DNA from 2 places in the Streptomyces sp. NPDC019531 genome. Region 1 is predicted to be linked to the other one. Evidence: predicted binding sites of a transcription regulator. Region 1 holds the regulator's gene; the other holds the start of a gene.

Region 1 (8,831 bases):
GGCCGTGTCGCCCAGTTCGTTCAGGACCTCCGCCATCATCGAGCGGTCCTGGAGGGCGATGCCCGCCGCGCCGGTGGCGGGGCTGAACTTCTCGTACGGCCCGCCCGTCGCCCCCGACTGGGGCTTGAGGCCCAGCACTTCGGCGTAGAAGCGGTAGCAGGCGGCGAAGTCGGTGACGAGCAGGCGTACTTGGGCGAGTTCCACAGCCGTCCTTCCAGGGGTCAGGACCAGCGGCCGGTGCGGCCGAGGAGCAGGGCGGTCGCCGCGGTCCCCGCGGTCGAGGTCCGCAACACCGTGGGCCCGAGGACGTAGGCACGCGCACCCGCCTCCTCGAAGAGCGCCAACTCGTCCTTGGCGACGCCCCCTTCGGGACCGACGACCAGCACGATCTCACCCTCGGCGGGGAGTTCGGCGGTGGCCAGCGGCTCGCTGCCGCGCTCGAAGTCGGAGTGCAGTACCGCGGCGAAGTCGGCTTTGGCGAGAAGTGCCGCAACCTGTTTGGTCGTTGCCGCGTCCGCGATCTCCGGGAAGCGGACCCGGCGGGACTGCTTGCCGGCCTCGCGGGCGGTGGCCCGCCACTTGCCGAGCGCCTTCAGCCCCCGATCGCCCTTCCACTGGGTGATGCAGCGGGCGGCCTGCCAGGGCACCACGGCGTCAACGCCGACCTCGGTCATGGTCTCGACGGCGAGTTCGCCTCGGTCGCCTTTGGGGAGGGCCTGGACGACGGTGATACGGGGGGCGGGCTCGGGCTCCTCGGTGATCGAGCCCAGATGGACGACCAGCCGGTCCTTGCCCTCGCTGCGGATCACGTCGCACACCGCGTGGCGTCCGGCGCCGTCGGTGAGGACGACCTCCTCGCCGGGCTCCAGCCGCTTCACGGAGACCGCGTGGCGGCCCTCGGGGCCGTCCAGGACGTACTCGTGACGGTCGGAGTCGAAGTGCTCGACCACGAACACCGGCGCGGTCATCGCAGGCCTCCCTTGGTCGACAACGCTGTCTGAGCGTCCGCGAGTTCGGCTGCGAGGAACTCCACGAGCCGTCCCGCGGGCAGGTCGCGCGCCAGGCGGTGGCCCTGTCCGGCCCACAGCGCCATCCCCTGCGCGTCACCGGCCTTGGCGGCGGCCTTGCGGAGCGGGGAGGTGAGGTGGTGGACCTCGGGGTAGGCGGCGGGCGCGTACGGGCCGTGCTCGCGCAGGAAGCGGTTGACCAGGCCACGGGCGGGGCGGCCGGAGAATGCGCGGGTCAACTCGGTGTGGACGTAGAGCGGGTTGGTCAGTGCCTGCTTGTGCACGTCGTGGGCGCCGGACTCGTGGGTGGCGAGGAACGCCGTGCCGAGCTGGGCAGCGCTCGCACCGGCGGCGAGGACGGCGGCGATCTGGCTGCCGCGCATGATGCCGCCGGCGGCGACGACCGGGATGGTCACGGTCTCGCGGATCTGTGCGACCAGGGACAGCAGGCCGAGGCCGGAACCGTCCTGCTCGGGGATGTCCCGGTGGGTGCCCTGATGGCCGCCGGCCTCCACGCCCTGGGCGATGACGGCGTCGGCGCCCGCGTACTGGACGGCGAGGGCTTCCTCGGGAGTGGTCGCGGTGACCAGGGTGAGGGTTCCGGCGCGGCGCAGCGACTCCAGGGCGTCCCCGGTCGGGATGCCGAAGTGGAAGGAGACCACCGGCACGGGGTTGTCGAGCAGGACGGCGAGCTTGGCGTCGTAGCCGTCGTCACGTCCGCTGTCGGGGTCGCCGAGCTCCGTCTCGTACCAGGTGGCCTCGCCGGCCAGCTGGTGGGCGTAGACCTCCACAGCTGCCGGGTCGGCATACTCGGGCTGCGGCATGAAGAGGTTGACGCCGAAGGGCCGGCCGGTCAGCCCGCGCAGCTGCTTGATCTCCTGGTACACCCCGTCGGCCGTCTTGTACCCGGCGGCGAGGAACCCGAGCCCGCCCGCATCGGACACGGCGGCGGCGAGCCGCGGCACGGAGACGCCGCCCGCCATGGGGGCCTGCACGATCGGATGAGGGAAGAGATCGGTCAGTGCGGAGGACATGACGGCATGTTGTCACGTCCTCCGAACAAGTCCGAATCCGCCCTTCCCATGGCATAGGCCACGGGCACCCATGGTGAACTCGGCTCACGTGCGACCGTTGAACGCATCCTTCAACCGGGAGAACAGCCCTTGCTGCCCGGGCTGACAGTGCCTACCCGGGGGCCGACCCCCGGACCCCCGGCAGCCACCCCGCACCTCACGTACGACCGTTGAACGCATCCTTCAACCGCGAGAACAGCCCTTGCTGCCCGGGCTGGAACTGCCCAGTGGGCCGTTCCTCGCCCCGGAGCTTCGCCAGCTCGCGCAGGAGGCGTTCCTGCTCCGGGTCCAGCTTCGTCGGGGTCTGGACCTCGACGTGGACGATGAGGTCGCCCCGGCCGCCGCCGCGCAGGTGGGTGACGCCCCGGCTGTGCAGCGGGATCGACTGGCCGGACTGGGTACCGGGCCGAATGTCGACCTCCTCCATGCCGTCCAGCGTCTCCAGCGGCACCTTCGTGCCGAGCGACGCCGCCGTCATCGGGAGCGTGACCGTGCAGTGCAGATCGTCGCCGCGCCGCTGGAACTGCGAGTGCGGGAGTTCGTGGATCTCGACGTAGAGGTCACCGGCGGGACCGCCACCGGGACCGACCTCGCCCTCACCCGCGAGCTGGATCCGCGTGCCGTTGTCGACACCGGCCGGGATCTTGACCGTGAGCGTGCGGCGCGAGCGGACCCGGCCGTCGCCGGCACACTCCGGGCACGGGGTCGGGACCACGGTGCCGAAGCCCTGGCACTGCGGACACGGCCGCGAGGTCATGACCTGGCCCAGGAAGGACCGCGTCACCTGCGACACCTCACCGCGGCCGCGGCACATGTCACACGTCTGGGCGGAGGTCCCCGGCGCCGCACCCTCACCACTGCAGGTGGTGCAGACGATCGCCGTGTCGACCTGGATGTCCTTCGTCGTGCCGAAGGCCGCCTCGTCGAGCTCGATCTCCAGCCGGATCATCGCGTCCTGGCCGCGCCGGGTGCGCGAGCGCGGACCCCGCTGCGACGCCGTACCGAAGAACGCGTCCATGATGTCCGAGAAGTTCCCGAACCCACCGGCTCCGAAGCCGCCCGCGCCACCGCCGCCGGCCTGCGAGAGCGGGTCGCCGCCGAGGTCGTAGACCTGCTTCTTCTGCGGGTCCGACAACACCTCGTAAGCGGCGTTGATCTCCTTGAACCGCTCCTGGGTCTTCGGATCCGGGTTGACGTCCGGGTGCAGCTCGCGTGCGAGCCGACGGAACGCCTTCTTGATCTCATCCTGCGACGCGTCGCGGCGCACGCCGAGAACGGCGTAGTAGTCCGTGGCCACTTACGACTCCGCCAGGATCTGTCCGACGTACCGTGCCACTGCGCGTACCGCTCCCATCGTTCCCGGGTAATCCATGCGGGTCGGTCCGACCACGCCGAGCTTGGCGACTGCCTCGCCGCCCGAACCGTAGCCGACCGACACCACGGAAGTGGAGTTGAGTCCCTCGTAGGCGTTCTCATGACCAATACGTACGGTCATGCCCGAATCCCCGGCCTCACCAAGGAGTTTGAGGAGCACGACCTGCTCCTCAAGGGCCTCCAGGACGGGCCGGATGGTGAGGGGAAAGTCATGTCCGAAGCGGGTGAGATTGGCGGTGCCGCCGATCATCAACCGCTCCTCGTTCTCCTCGACGAGTGTCTCCAGGAGGGTGGAGAGCACTGTCGCGACCGTACCCCGATCCTCGACGTCGAACGCCTCGGGCAGGTCCTCGACCAGCCGGGGCACATCGGCGAACCGGCGCCCCGCGACCCGGCTGTTGAGCCGCGCCCGCAGATCGGCCAGCGAGGCCTCCCCGAAGGGCGCCGGGCAGTCGACCATGCGCTGCTCGACCCGGCCGGTGTCCGTGATCAGCACGAGCATCAGACGTGCGGGGGCGAGCGCGAGCAGTTCCACATGCCGCACGGTCGAGCGGGTAAGGGACGGGTACTGCACGACCGCGACCTGCCGGGTGAGCTGCGCGAGCAGCCGCACGGTCCGCGCCACGACGTCGTCGAGGTCGACCGCGCCGTCGAGGAAGTTCTGGATCGCGCGCCGCTCGGGCGCGGTCATCGGCTTGACGCCGGCGAGCTTGTCGACGAAGAGGCGGTACCCCTTGTCGGTCGGGATCCGCCCGGCGCTGGTGTGCGGCTGGGCGATGAACCCCTCGTCCTCCAGGGCCGCCATGTCGTTGCGCACGGTCGCCGGGGAGACTCCGAGGTTGTGCCGCTCGGTGAGGGCCTTCGAGCCGACCGGCTCCTCGGTGCCGACATAGTCCTGGACGATGGCGCGCAACACCTGGAGCCTGCGTTCACTCAGCATCGCGCACACCTCCAGAAAGTCGGTCCCTCGTCACCTCGCCTGGCACTCTGTCCGTCCGAGTGCCAGCGCTCCCCGGCCAGTGTACGGCGGTGGGGTACTCCCAGGGCAAGGCTGGTCCTGGCATGACGGGTTGTACGGCTAGCGTCGCGGTATGACGGTGACTTGGGAAGAGCTCGGGTGGGAGCGGGTCGCGACCGGGGTGGGGCGGTGTCGGCTGCCCGGCTGGGACTGCACGGCGGGCCTGGTGATCGGCGAGGGCACAGCCCTGATGATCGATTCCGGCTCCGGCCTCGCGGAGGGGGCGCTCCTGCGCACCCAGGCCGAGGAACTCGCCGGTCACCGTGTGACCCATCTCGCGCTCACCCACCCCCACTTCGACCATGCGTTCGGTGCGGCGGCGTTCGCGGGGGCGGAGGTGTTCGGCGCGGTGGGCGTGGAGACGGTGCTGGCGGGGCGGCTGGGCCGCGCGGAACTGCGGGCGGACGCGGTGCGCAACGGACTGGACCCCCGGCTCGCCGACGAGGCGGTGGACGCCCTCGTCTCCCCCCGGCATCAGGTCTCCGGCGAGTGGACGCTCGACCTGGGCGCCGGCCGGCAGGTCCTGCTGGCGAACGTCGGCCCCGGCCACACGGCCCACGATCTGGTGGTCCTCGTCCCCGGCTCCCCCGAGGTGGTCTTCTGCGGCGATCTGGTCGAGGAGTCCGGCGAACCGCAGGCGGGCCCGGACGCCGTACCGCCGCACTGGCCCGCCGCCCTGGACCGCCTCCTTGACCTGGGCGGCGAGGACGCACTGTACGTGCCCGGTCACGGAGCGGTGGTGGACGCGGCCTTCGTGCGGGCGCAGCGGGACGCGCTGGCCACGCGTTTCGGCGTGTCGTAGTGATCCCCGGCCCGCTTCTCTTATCGTCATCCGAATGCGCCAGTACTCCGCCGACCTGACCCCTCCGTGGAAGAAGCCCAAGCCGGTGCCGGAGGTGCCCGCCGAGCCCGGCCTGGTGGTCGAGGAGCCGGGCACGGGTTTCTGCGGCGCGGTGATCCGCTGCGAGGCGGGCACGGTGACCCTGGAGGACCGCTTCGGCAAGCACCGGGTGTTCCCTCTGGAGCCCCGCGGCTTCCTCCTGGAGGGCCGGGTGGTGACCCTGGTCAGACCTTCTGCGGCGGCTCCCGTACGACCCTCACGTACCGCCTCCGGATCGGTGGCCGTCCCCGGCGCCCGCGCGCGCGTGGCCCGCGCGGGCCGTATCTACGTCGAGGGCCGTCACGACGCGGAACTGGTGGAGAAGGTCTGGGGCGACGACCTGCGCATCGAGGGCGTGGTCGTGGAGTACCTGGAGGGCGTGGACGACCTCCCGTCGATCGTGGCCGAGTTCGCGCCGGGCCCCGACGCCCGCCTCGGCGTCCTGGTCGACCATCTCCTCCCCGGCACGAAGGAGTGGCGCATCGCCCAGGAGGTGACCAGCGAACACGCCCTGGTCGTCGGACACCCGTACATCGACATCTGGGAGGCGGTGAAGCCGTCGTCCCTGGGCATCGAGGCGTGGCCTCGGGTACCGCACGGCCAGGACTGGAAGACGGGCGTGTGCAAGGCGCTGGGCTGGCCGTCGGAGAACACGGGGGCAGTGTGGCAGGCGATCCTGAAGCGGGTGGGGTCCTACCGGGATCTGGAGCCGGAGCTGCTGGGGCGGGTGGAGGAGCTGATCGACTTTGTTACCGCAACGGCCAGCGGTGGGGCTTGACGTCTGGCAACGTGGCGAATCCGGTCGTGTCCAGTTCGAGTTCAAGAGCCGCCAGAGGCACCGGATCACCGAACTTCCAGACCTTCTGCCCGTTGTAGTCGGCCTTCTCGCCCTCGCCCTCGGGTTTCGTCAGAACGACGCACTGCCCCATGATCGGATCGACGATGAGGTACACAGGCACCCCGCCCGCGGCGTAGATCGATCGCTTCACGCCATAGTCACGGTCGACGCTGGTCTTGCAAACGACCTCAACGACCACGGTGATCAGCCTGGACGGCAGCAGCCGTCCCGAGGCAGGCAGCATCTCGGGCGTCACGACAACCAGGTCCGGAACGGGCTCACTTGCCTCGCTGACGATATCGACGTCCTGCGTCTGGAGGGCGTACCAGCGGTCGATCGGAATCTGCCTGCCCAGCAACATCACGATGATGTTGTGCACCAGGTCAGGGCTGGCCATCATGACGATTTCCCCCCGAAGAAGCTCCGCCTTGAGCCCGTCCGGGGGCTCGAACTCCTCGAAGAACTCGGCAACCCCGCGTTCGTCCACAGCGGTCATCTCCGTGGCCCTCCACATCCGCCGCGTACTTTTAGCGGCAGCCTACGAACCAGGTTAGGGACCGAACCGGCGTTCCGCACCGATTCACCCCGCCGAGTGATCAGTCCACCAGGTCCCTGACCACCGCGTCCGCCAGCAACCGCCCCCGAAGCGTCAGCACAGCCCGCCCCTCCTCATAGGGCCCGCCATCGAGCAGCCCCTCCGCCAGCGCCCGCCGCGAAGCCGCGAGCCCCTCCTCCCGCAGCAGCTCAAGAGGCGCTCCCTCCCGAAGCCGCAGCTCCAGCAGGATCCGCTCGACCCGCCGGTCCTCCTCCGAGAGCAGCTCGCGCCCGGCGCCCGGGGACCTGCCGGAGGCCAGCGCCGCCGCATACGCCCCGGGATGCTTCACGTTCCACCACCGCACCCCGCCCACGTGCGAGTGGGCCCCCGGCCCCGCGCCCCACCAGTCCGCGCCCCGCCAGTACAGCTCGTTGTGCAGACACCGGCCCGCCTGGGAAGTGGCCCAGTTCGACACCTCGTACCAGTCGAAGCCCGCCCCGGACAGCACCTCCTCCGCGATCAGATACCGGTCCGCGTGCACGTCGTCGTCGGTCATCGGCACCTCACCCCGGCGGATGCGACGGGCCAGCTGCGTGCCCTCCTCGACGATCAGCGCGTACGCCGACACGTGGTCCGGTCCGGCCCCGATCGCCGCCTCCAGGGACGCCCGCCAGTCGTCGTCGGACTCCCCGGGCGTGCCGTAGATCAGATCCAGGTTCACATGCGAGAACCCCGCCGCCCTGGCCTCCGCCACGCACGCCTCCGGCCGCCCCGGAGTGTGCGTGCGTTCCAGCACCTTCAGCACATGCTGCTTCGCGCTCTGCATCCCGAAGGACACCCGGTTGAAGCCGCCCTCCCGCAGCGCGGCCAGATACGCCGGATCCACCGACTCCGGGTTCGCCTCGGTCGTCACCTCCGCGTCCGCGGCCAGCCCGAACTCGTCACGGATCGCCCCCAGCATCCGTACGAGATCCCCGGCGGCCAGCAGCGTCGGCGTACCGCCACCGACGAACACCGTGCGGACCGGACGGGGGTCGTCGCCGAGGACCTTCCGCGCCAGGCGGATCTCGTCGATCAGCGTGTCCGCGTAGTTGTCACGGGAGGCCAGCACCCCGCCGGAGCCGCGCAGCTCGGTCGCCGTGTAGGTGTTGAAGTCGCAGTAGCCGCAGCGGGTCGCGCAGTACGGGACGTGCAGATAGAAGCCGAGGGGGCGGTCGGCGGCGCCGGCGAGCGCGGACGCGGGGAGCGAGCCGTCGTCGGGGACAGGTTCGCCGTCGGGGAGTGCGGAAGGCATGTCCTCCATTGTCCCGCACCCCGGCGGACCTCCGTCCCGTCGTCCGCCGACCCGCTGTTCATCCGACCCGCTGTTCCGCCTGCAGCACCAGCAGTGCCAGATCGTCCTCCGGAGGCCGCTCCCCGAACTCGTGCACCAGCCGTGTGATCCGCTCCGCGATCAGGTCGGCGTCCAGCCCCACGCAGCCCGCCAGCGCGTCCGCGAGCCCGTCCTCGTCGTCGAACTGACGGGAGCCGCTGCGCCGCTCGGTCACCCCGTCGGTGACGCACAGCAGACTGTCGCCGGGCCGCAGCTCGAAGGTCTCACTCGTGTACGTCTCGTCCTCGACGACCCCGAGCAGGGTCTGCGGGCGCGCGGCCGTACGGACCTCACCGCCCGCCCCGAGCAGCAGCGGCAACGGGTGTCCGGCGGAGGCGAGGGTGCAGCGCACTCCGCCGTCGAAGGGCGCGAGCTCGCCGTAGAGAAGGGACAGGAAGCGGGTCTGCGGGCCGTCGCCGGGGAGCATGGGGCGGCCGCCCGAGGAGGACAGCGCCCGCGCCGCCGCGTCCGCGGACTCCGTCGCGTCGTCGAGGAGCAGCTGGTTGAGGCGGTCGAGGACGTCGGCGACGCGGTAGCCCTCGCGGGCCAGCAGCCGGAGCCAGGGGCGGGCCAGTCCGATGACCACGGCGGCCTCGGGACCCTTGCCCTGGACGTCGCCGACGGCGAAGCACCAGCGGCCGTCGCCGGCCGGGAAGAGATCGTAGAAGTCGCCGCTGGGCCCGCCCTTGTCGCACGGCTCGTACACCAGGGCACTGCGCACCCCCGGGATCTCG
Region 2 (8,831 bases), on a different contig from region 1:
CATCGGAGATCCACTCCGCCTCGGCCTCCGTGGGGACCGCCTCGTGCGGGATGCCCGGGGCGACCTTGAGCGCGGCGTACGGGGCCTTGAGCGCCGCCTGGACCGCCCACGACAGTGGCGGCGAGTAGGCCTCCGGGTCGAAGATGCGGCCCCGCCCGCCCCGCCTCGCCGGATCCACGAACACGGCGTCGTACGCGGCGGTGTCGACCTCCGTGACGTCCGCCTCCCGTACGTCGATCAGGTCGGTGAGCCCCAGCGCCTCAGCGTTCGCCCGCGCGGTCGCCGCCGTCAGCGGGTCCCGGTCCACCGCGAGGACCCGGATCCCGGCCCGGGCCAGCGCGATCGCGTCCCCGCCGATCCCGCAGCACAGGTCGGCGACGGACCGCACACCCATCGCCCGGAAGCGTTCCGCCCGATAAGTGGCGACGCTCGCCCGGGTCGACTGCTCCACTCCGTTCGGGGTGAAGAACATCCGCCCCGCGTCCTCGGTCCCGAACTTCGCCGCCGCCCGCTGCCGCAGCCGGGCCTGGCCGAGCGCCGCGGAGACCAGTTCGGCGGGATGCTCGCGGCGCAGCCGGGTGGCCACGGTGAGTTCGTCGGCGGGGGCGGTGTGGCGCACGTCGTCGAGGAGGGCGCGGCCCTCGGGGGTGAGGAGCAGGGCGAGGTCGTTCACCGGGTCATTGTGGGCCAGTCGGTGGACGGTGTGCTTCCGGCGGCGGTGTCGACCCGGGCGCACCGCTGTGACCTGCGAGGATCCGGCCCCATGGGAACAGTAGGACAAAACTACAAAAAGGGTGCGCTTATGGTGCCGACCCGCAGCGGACTCGTCCTCCTGGCCGTGGCCGCCCTCGTCTCCGGCTGTGCCCGGCAGGCCAGGACCGACGTACGGGTACAGCGGCCCCTCAAGGCGCCCCCGGCCCCCGCCTCCGTCCCCGACCTCCAGGCCGACAAGGTCCGTATCAGGGCCGCCAGGTTCCGCGCCGAGCAGGCCCGGACCGCCGTCGCCAAGCGCTGGGGTCTGGAAGAGGCCCCGCTCACCGCGCCACCGGCGCCCGTGACCAAACCCCGCATCACCACCCGCGAGGGCTTCGAGGTCGACGGCCACGAGGAGAAGGGGCTGCCGCCGGTCTTCACCACGATCCCCACCCGGCAGAAGATCGTCTTCCTCACCATCGACGACGGCGCCGAGAAGGACCCCGCGTTCCTGCGGATGATGAGCGAACTGAAGATCCCGTACACCGCCTTCCTCAGCGACTACCTGGTCAGGCCGGACTACGGCTACTTCCGGAAGATGCGGGACCGCGGCGTCGTACTCGACAACCACACCCTCCACCACCCCCACCTGCCCGGACTGTCCTACGCCCGCCAGAAGCACGAGATCTGCGGGATGCAGGACGTCATCGAGAAGCACTACGGCACGCGGCCCACGCTCTTCCGCCCGCCCTACGGCAACTACAACGAGGACACCCTGCGCGCCGCGAAGTCCTGCGGCGTCGAATACGCGCCCATCTGGAACGAAGAGGTCTTCGCCGACCACTGGGAGTACCGCGAGTGGGACCAGAGGATCCACCCTGGCGACATCGTGCTCAGCCACTTCCGGGGCCGGGGGGACTGGAAGGGCACGATGCCCGACATGGTCCGCCGCTTCCTGAACAAGGTCACGGCCGAGGGGTACGCGGTCGCACGCCTGGAGGACTACCTGTGAGGCCGAGGACAGCGGCGGCCGCCGTGCTGGCGGCCCTGCTGCTCACCGGTTGCGCCCAGTCCGTCGACCCCATCGAACGGCTGGGCAAGAAGGCGGCGCAGCGGGTGGGGTCCTACGGGCCGACCAGGGGCGACGGGCGGCCGTACCGTCACTGGGGTCTCCTGGCCCCGCTGCCCGCGCCCCCTCGGCCGCCCGCACGCGCGGCGGCGGGCCGGGGCGGTCCGCCGCGGGTGGTGAAGCGCGTCCAGACGTCCGACAAGGTCGTCTTCCTCACCTACGACGACGGTGCCGAGAAGGACCCGCGGTTCGTCGACATGGTCCGTGAACTGCGGCTGCCCGTCAGCATGTTCCTCACCGACAGTGTCGTCGGCCCCGGATACGGCCACTTCGCGCGCCTCCAGTCGGTCGGCGCGAGCATCCAGAACCACACCCTCGGCCACCCCGCCCTGCGCGGCCTGCCGTACGCCGGCCAGCGCGCCGAGATCTGCGGCCAGCAGGAGAAGATCAGGTCCCGCTTCGGCATCCGGCCCCGGTTGTTCCGGCCGCCCTACGGGACGTACGACACCACGACCCTGCGCGCGGCGGCGGACTGCGGGCTCGCGGCGGTCGTGCTGTGGAGCGTCTCGCCGGAGGGCGACCCTCCACAGCGGCTGCGGGCGGGGGACATCGTGTCGGTGGCGTCCGGTGAGGCGACGGGCCCGACGCTCACGGAGCGGACCACGAAGGTGCTGCGCGAGATCCAGCGGCGGGGGCTGACGGTGGGGCGTCTCGAGGACTACCTGTAGCGTCTCCGGCGGCCCTCCGCCGGAGACGCGATTGGCACTCCGCTTGACCGAGTGCTAATCACGGTCATAGTCTCGGGTCTGGCACTCCCCACTGGAGAGTGCCAACACAGCGACGGGCAGGTCCGGCACCCGCGACGACGGATCCACCTGGTCGCCACCTCAGACAGTTAACCCCGTGAGATCTCCGAAGGGGGAGGTCGGATCGTGACGACCACCAGCTCCAAGGTTGCCATCAAGCCGCTCGAGGACCGCATCGTGGTCCAGCCGCTCGACGCCGAGCAGACCACCGCCTCTGGCCTGGTCATCCCGGACACCGCCAAGGAGAAGCCCCAGGAGGGCGTCGTCCTGGCCGTGGGCCCGGGCCGCTTCGAGAACGGCGAGCGTCTGCCGCTCGACGTCCAGACCGGCGACATCGTGCTGTACAGCAAGTACGGCGGCACCGAGGTGAAGTACAACGGCGAGGAGTACCTCGTCCTCTCGGCCCGCGACGTGCTCGCGATCATCGAGAAGTAATTCACTTCAAGCTTTTCTTTTTGAGCTGCGCCCCGGGCCCCCGCGACCTTATGAAGCCGGGCGTTCGGGGCGCAGTTCGTTTCACCCACGTTTTCCGAGAGGGCTGAACCGCTCCCATGGCGAAGATCCTGAAGTTCGACGAGGACGCCCGTCGCGCCCTCGAGCGCGGCGTCAACAAGCTTGCCGACACGGTCAAGGTGACGATCGGCCCCAAGGGCCGCAACGTCGTCATCGACAAGAAGTTCGGCGCCCCCACCATCACCAACGACGGCGTCACCATCGCCCGCGAGGTCGAGATCGAGGACCCGTACGAGAACCTCGGCGCGCAGCTGGTGAAGGAGGTGGCGACCAAGACCAACGACATCGCGGGTGACGGTACGACCACCGCCACCGTGCTGGCCCAGGCGCTCGTCCGCGAGGGCCTGAAGAACGTCGCCGCGGGCGCCTCCCCGGCCGCTCTGAAGAAGGGCATCGACGCCGCCGTCGCCGCCATCTCCGAGGACCTGCTCGCCTCGGCCCGGCCGGTCGACGACAAGTCCGACATCGCCGCCGTGGCCGCGCTGTCCGCGCAGGACTCGCAGGTCGGCGAGCTCATCGCCGAGGCGATGGACAAGGTCGGCAAGGACGGTGTCATCACCGTCGAGGAGTCCAACACCTTCGGTCTGGAGCTGGACTTCACCGAGGGCATGGCCTTCGACAAGGGCTACCTGTCCCCGTACATGGTGTCCGACCAGGAGCGTATGGAGGCCGTCCTCGACGACCCGTACATCCTGATCAACCAGGGCAAGATCTCCTCGATCCAGGACCTGCTGCCGCTGCTTGAGAAGGTCATCCAGTCGGGTGCCTCCAAGCCGCTGCTGATCATCGCCGAGGACGTCGAGGGCGAGGCCCTGTCGACCCTGGTCGTCAACAAGATCCGCGGCACCTTCAACGCGGTCGCCGTCAAGGCGCCCGGCTTCGGCGACCGCCGCAAGGCGATGCTCCAGGACCTGGCGACCCTCACCGGCGCCGAGGTCATCTCCGAGGAGGTCGGCCTCAAGCTCGACCAGGTCGGCCTTGAGGTGCTGGGCACCGCCCGCCGCGTCACGGTCACCAAGGACGACACCACGGTCGTCGACGGCGCCGGCGACTCCGCCGCCGTCGCCGGCCGCGTCGCCCAGATCAAGGCCGAGATCGAGAACACCGACTCCGACTGGGACCGCGAGAAGCTCCAGGAGCGCCTCGCGAAGCTGGCCGGCGGCGTGTGCGTGATCAAGGTCGGCGCCGCCACCGAGGTGGAGCTGAAGGAGAAGAAGCACCGTCTGGAGGACGCCATCTCCGCGACCCGCGCCGCGGTCGAGGAGGGCATCGTCTCCGGTGGTGGCTCCGCGCTCGTCCACGCCGCCAAGGTCCTTGAGGGCGGTCTGGGCAAGACCGGCGACGAGGCCACCGGTGTCGCCGTGGTCCGCCGCGCGGTCGTCGAGCCGCTGCGCTGGATCGCCGAGAACGCCGGCCTTGAGGGTTACGTCATCACCTCCAAGGTCGCCGAGCTCGACAAGGGCCAGGGCTTCAACGCCGCGACCGGCGAGTACGGCGACCTGGTCAAGGCCGGCGTCATCGACCCGGTCAAGGTCACCCGCTCCGCCCTGGAGAACGCCGCCTCCATCGCCTCCCTCCTCCTGACGACCGAGACCCTGGTCGTCGAGAAGAAGGAAGAGGAGGAGTCGGCCGCCGGTGGTCACGGCCACGGCCACTCCCACTGAGGCAGGCAGCAGCCCACTGACGCGGGCAGCACCTGAAGAAGCCCCCCGTTCCGTTGCGGAGCGGGGGGCTTCTCCCTTCGCGGGCGGTCCATCTCGGCCGGGCTCACGTCTCCAGCGTGTCCAGTGCCCCCAGCTGCTGCATCAGCCCGATCCGGTCGTACTGCCACCATCCCTCGGCGATCTTGCCGTCCGGGTTGAACCGGAAGATCGTCGTCCCGGTCATGGTGACCTGCCTCCCGGTGCCCGCCAGCCCCATGAAGTCGCCCTTGTGGGTGCCGCGCCAGACCCACCGGTTGCACACCCGGTCGTCCTGGGCCATCTGGTCCTCGAGGGAGAAGGCGAAGTCGAAGCCGCCGCGCCACATCCCGACCTCGCGCCGCATGGCGTCCATCCCGATGGCGTCCTGCTCACGGGCGGGATCGTGGTCGTGATAGTCCTGTGCGATCAGACCGTCGAGCGGGGGCAGCTCCCCGTGCAGGGCCACCGTCTCGAAGAAGCGGCGGGCGGTGTCCGCGTACAGCTTCTCGTCCCGTACGACATCAAGATCCGTGAACGTCGGCATTTCGTCACACAGAGCCACCAGGTCCCGGAAGATCTTGTCGGTCTCCGGAAGGTTCGAGTTCCGCATCGCCTCCTCGTACGACGGGAACTCCACGATCTCGACGTAGTGCGACGAGTCGGAGCGGTCCTTGCCGACCACCGCGTGCGTCGCCGTCCGCTTCCCCTTGGTCTGTTCCACCCATGTGTCCATCAGCCGGTCCATCTCGTCGAAACGGCTGGTCCTGCAGTCGATGAGCTGTACGAAGGTCATGGCACCGTCTCCTCCGGCCCCCCTGGGTCCGGTCGAACACCACCATTCTCTGCCCGTCGGCGACATCAGGCCATGCAGAGCCGACTGCGCCCCGGCGTACGTCTGGTCCGGGCGTACGTCTGGTGAAGGGCGGGCGACCGCACCCGCCGCCCTGTCGCCACCGCGGCCCCGAGTCGCCTACTGCGGTCCGTACTTCCGCCCCGTCCTCGACGAGATCCCGCCCAGCAGCCCCCGGGGCGCCACCTTCACCAGACCCATGAGGGCCTTGTAACGCGGATCGGGGATCGACAGCGACTTCCCGCGGGAGAGGTCGGTGAGGGCGGCGGCGACCAGCTTGTCCGCGTCGAGCCACATCCAGCCCGGGATGTTGTCCGTGCCCATCCCCGCCCGCTGGTGGAACTCCGTGCGCACGAAGCCGGGGCACAGCGCCATCAGCCGTACCCCACTGCCCGCCAGGTCCTTCGCCGCGCCCTGGGTGAACTGCACGACCCACGCCTTCGAGGCGCCGTAGGTCCCGCGCGGCACGAAGGCCGCCACCGACGCGACATTGACGACACCGCCCCGCCCGCGCTCCCGCATCGCCTCCGTCGCCGCCGACGTCAGTCGCAGCACCGCCTCGCAGTGCACCTTGAGCATCTTCAGCTCGTCGGCCATGGAGACATCGAGATAGCGGCCCTTGTTGCCGAACCCGGCGTTGTTGACCAGGAGGTCGACGGGGGACCTGCGGTCGGACAGCCGGGCGGCGACCGCCTCGATGCCGGTGTCCGTGGCGAGGTCGGCGGTGAGGACCTCCGCCTCGATGCCGTGCCGGTCGTGGAGTTCGGTCGCCTGTTCCTGGAGCCGCTTGGTGTCGCGGGCCACCAGCACCAGGTTGTGCCCGTCAGCCGCCAGCCGTCGTGCGAACGCGGCACCGATGCCCGCGGTCGATCCCGTAATCAATGCCGTTGTCATGGCGCAAGGTTAGTGACCGGGACCGACAGCGTCCGCCTGCTGCACAGGGCCTCCCGGTAGGTGAAGTGCCGGGGAACAACCGCAGGCCGGGGGCGAGTCAGGCGCCGTGCTTCTCCACATATTCGAGCGCCCACTTCCGCAGCTCCGGATGGAGCGCCTCGCCCGCCGCCAACAGCCGCGGCTGGAGCGGCCGTTCGGTGGTCATCGCGCGGAACGCCAGGGCGACCGTCACCTCGTGGTCCGGCCGGTGCACGATCCCGACCGGGTCCCCGGTACGGATCTCACCGGGCTCGATCACCCGCAGATACGCCCCCGGCGCACCCCTCTGTGTGAACCGCTTCACCCACCGCTGCTCACCCATGTGGCCCTGGAAGGTGCCGCACGGGATCCGCGCGCTGGTGACCTCAAGAACCACGTCGGGCCCGATGCGCCAGCGCTCGCCGATGAGCGCGCCGGAGACATCGATGCCCTGCGTCGTGAGGTTCTCGCCGAAGAAGCCGTTCGCCAGTGTGCGCCCCAGCTCGCGCTCCCAGTCGTCCAGATCCTCGCGCGCGACCGCGTACACCGCCTGGTCGTCGCCACCGTGGTGCTGCTTCTTGCACACCGCGTCCCCGGCCAGCGCGCTCCCGCCGATGCCCTTGGGACCGGGTGCCGCCACCCGCACCGGTCCGTCGACCGGCCGCTTGTCGATACCGGTCACGCCCTCAGGATTGTCCGTGTACGGCACGGCCTTCACAGGGCCCAGATTCACCGACAGAAGCTTCATGAACGGCACGGTAGGGGGCCGGCGCCCAAAGGTGCCACGCATTATTCGGCGCCGTATCAAAGCACCGCTTATCCTCGGACGGTGATCGAGGCCCGTCATCTCCGTGTCCTGCGCGCTGTCGCCGCCACCGGCTCCTTCTCCGCGGCGGGGCGCGAACTGGGCTGCACCCAGCCCGCCGTCAGCCAGCAGATGAAGGCCCTGGAGGCCTCCGTGGGCACGCCGTTGCTCGTCCGCAGCGGCCGCGAGATGCGGCTGACGCAGGCGGGGGAGGCGCTCGTGCGGCACGCCGCCGGGATCCTGGCGGGACTCACCGCCGCCGAGGAGGAGGTCGCCGCCATCGCCGGGCTGCGGGCCGGGCGCGTCCGGCTCGTCTCCTTCCCCAGCGGCAGCTCCACCCTCGTCCCCACCGCCCTCGCCGCCCTGCGCGCCGCCCACCCGGGAACCCGGGTCTCCCTGGAGGAGGCCGAACCCCCGCACTCCGTCGCCCTGCTGCGGGAGGGCGACTGCGACCTGGCGCTCGCCTTCCGGTACGAGGGGGCCGCGGGCGGCGACGAGTGGGACGACCTCGTCGTACGGCCCCTGCTGACCGACCGGCTCGTCGCCCTCGTACCGGAGCGGCACCGGCTCGCGCGCGCGGGGTCCGTCGCCATCGGGGAGCTCGCCCGGGAGTCGTGGATCGCCGGATGCCCGCGCTGCCGCGGCCAGTTGGTCCAGGTCTGCGAGAGCGCCGGCTTCACGCCCCGCATCGACTTCGCGACCGACGACTACCCGGCGGTCGTCGGCCTGGTGGGCGCGGGGCTGGGGGTCGCCGTACTGCCGCAGCTCGCGATCGAGTCCGTACGGCCACGAGGCGCGCGTACGGTCACGCTGGAACCGGCGGTCCGGCGGGAGATCGTCGCGCTCACCCTGCCCGACCTGGCGCAGGTGCCGGCCGTGGCGGCGACGCTGGAGCAGCTCGCGACCGCGTCGGGCCGGACATAGAAGGAAGGGCACGCGTGCGCGTGCCCTTCCAGGAGAAACGTTCCTTCAGTTGTTCGATGCGCCGTTCCCGACGGACGACGACGCGGATACCAGCCGATGCCGTGCCCGTCCCATGAGCTCCTCGCGCTCGTCCTCGGTCAGCCCGCCCCACACGCCGTACGGCTCTCTCACCGCGAGCGCGTGCGCCGCGCACTGCGCGCGCACCGGGCACCTCATACAGACCTCCTTGGCCGAGTTCTCGCGAGCGCTCCTCGCCGCACCGCGCTCGCCCTCCGGGTGGAAGAAGAGCGAGCTGTCCACCCCGCGACAGGCAGCCAGGAGCTGCCAGTCCCACAGGTCCGCGTTCGGTCCGGGAAGGCGGGAGAAATCTGCCATTGCGTGACCCCTTGCAGCCGTTATGGGCGGATACGGTGTCCACGACCGTACATCTACGATCTAAGGAGATGAAAATATGACTCATTGCGAATCTAGCCTCAGACACCTGGAAATGGGAAGAAAAGGGTCTGAATGGGGCATGGGTTGTGATGAAACGTTGTGGGTCCGCCGCGCATGTCTGCACCGTGTCCGGGCCCTCACG

What was found. Region 1 encodes HrcA, which represses chaperone genes, less so after heat shock. Its sites were predicted from a motif close to TTNGCACTCNGNNNNNCNGAGTGCNAA; they were not measured.
Region 2: the regulator HrcA is predicted to act here: its motif matches at 2,522-2,548, upstream of groES (co-chaperone GroES).

The regions. Positions count from the first base shown of each region.
Region 1 is NZ_JBJDQL010000005.1:59,806-68,636, forward strand. It holds gene ACI2L1_RS08265 (VOC family protein) at 1-204, opposite strand, end outside; gene ACI2L1_RS08270 (16S rRNA (uracil(1498)-N(3))-methyltransferase) at 222-968, opposite strand; gene ACI2L1_RS08275 (nitronate monooxygenase) at 965-2,041, opposite strand; gene dnaJ (molecular chaperone DnaJ) at 2,238-3,377, opposite strand; gene hrcA (heat-inducible transcriptional repressor HrcA) at 3,378-4,394, opposite strand; gene ACI2L1_RS08290 (MBL fold metallo-hydrolase) at 4,546-5,274, shown strand; gene ACI2L1_RS08295 (DUF3097 domain-containing protein) at 5,309-6,130, shown strand; gene ACI2L1_RS08300 (Uma2 family endonuclease) at 6,102-6,686, opposite strand; gene hemW (radical SAM family heme chaperone HemW) at 6,787-8,019, opposite strand; gene ACI2L1_RS08310 (SpoIIE family protein phosphatase) at 8,078-8,831, opposite strand, start outside.
Region 2 is NZ_JBJDQL010000010.1:104,482-113,312, forward strand. It holds gene ACI2L1_RS15215 (methyltransferase domain-containing protein) at 1-673, opposite strand, end outside; gene ACI2L1_RS15220 (polysaccharide deacetylase family protein) at 803-1,705, shown strand; gene ACI2L1_RS15225 (polysaccharide deacetylase family protein) at 1,702-2,490, shown strand; gene groES (co-chaperone GroES) at 2,695-3,003, shown strand; gene groL (chaperonin GroEL) at 3,120-4,745, shown strand; gene ACI2L1_RS15240 (ester cyclase) at 4,849-5,556, opposite strand; gene ACI2L1_RS15245 (SDR family NAD(P)-dependent oxidoreductase) at 5,734-6,507, opposite strand; gene ACI2L1_RS15250 (MOSC domain-containing protein) at 6,605-7,273, opposite strand; gene ACI2L1_RS15255 (LysR family transcriptional regulator) at 7,355-8,254, shown strand; gene ACI2L1_RS15260 (WhiB family transcriptional regulator) at 8,300-8,629, opposite strand.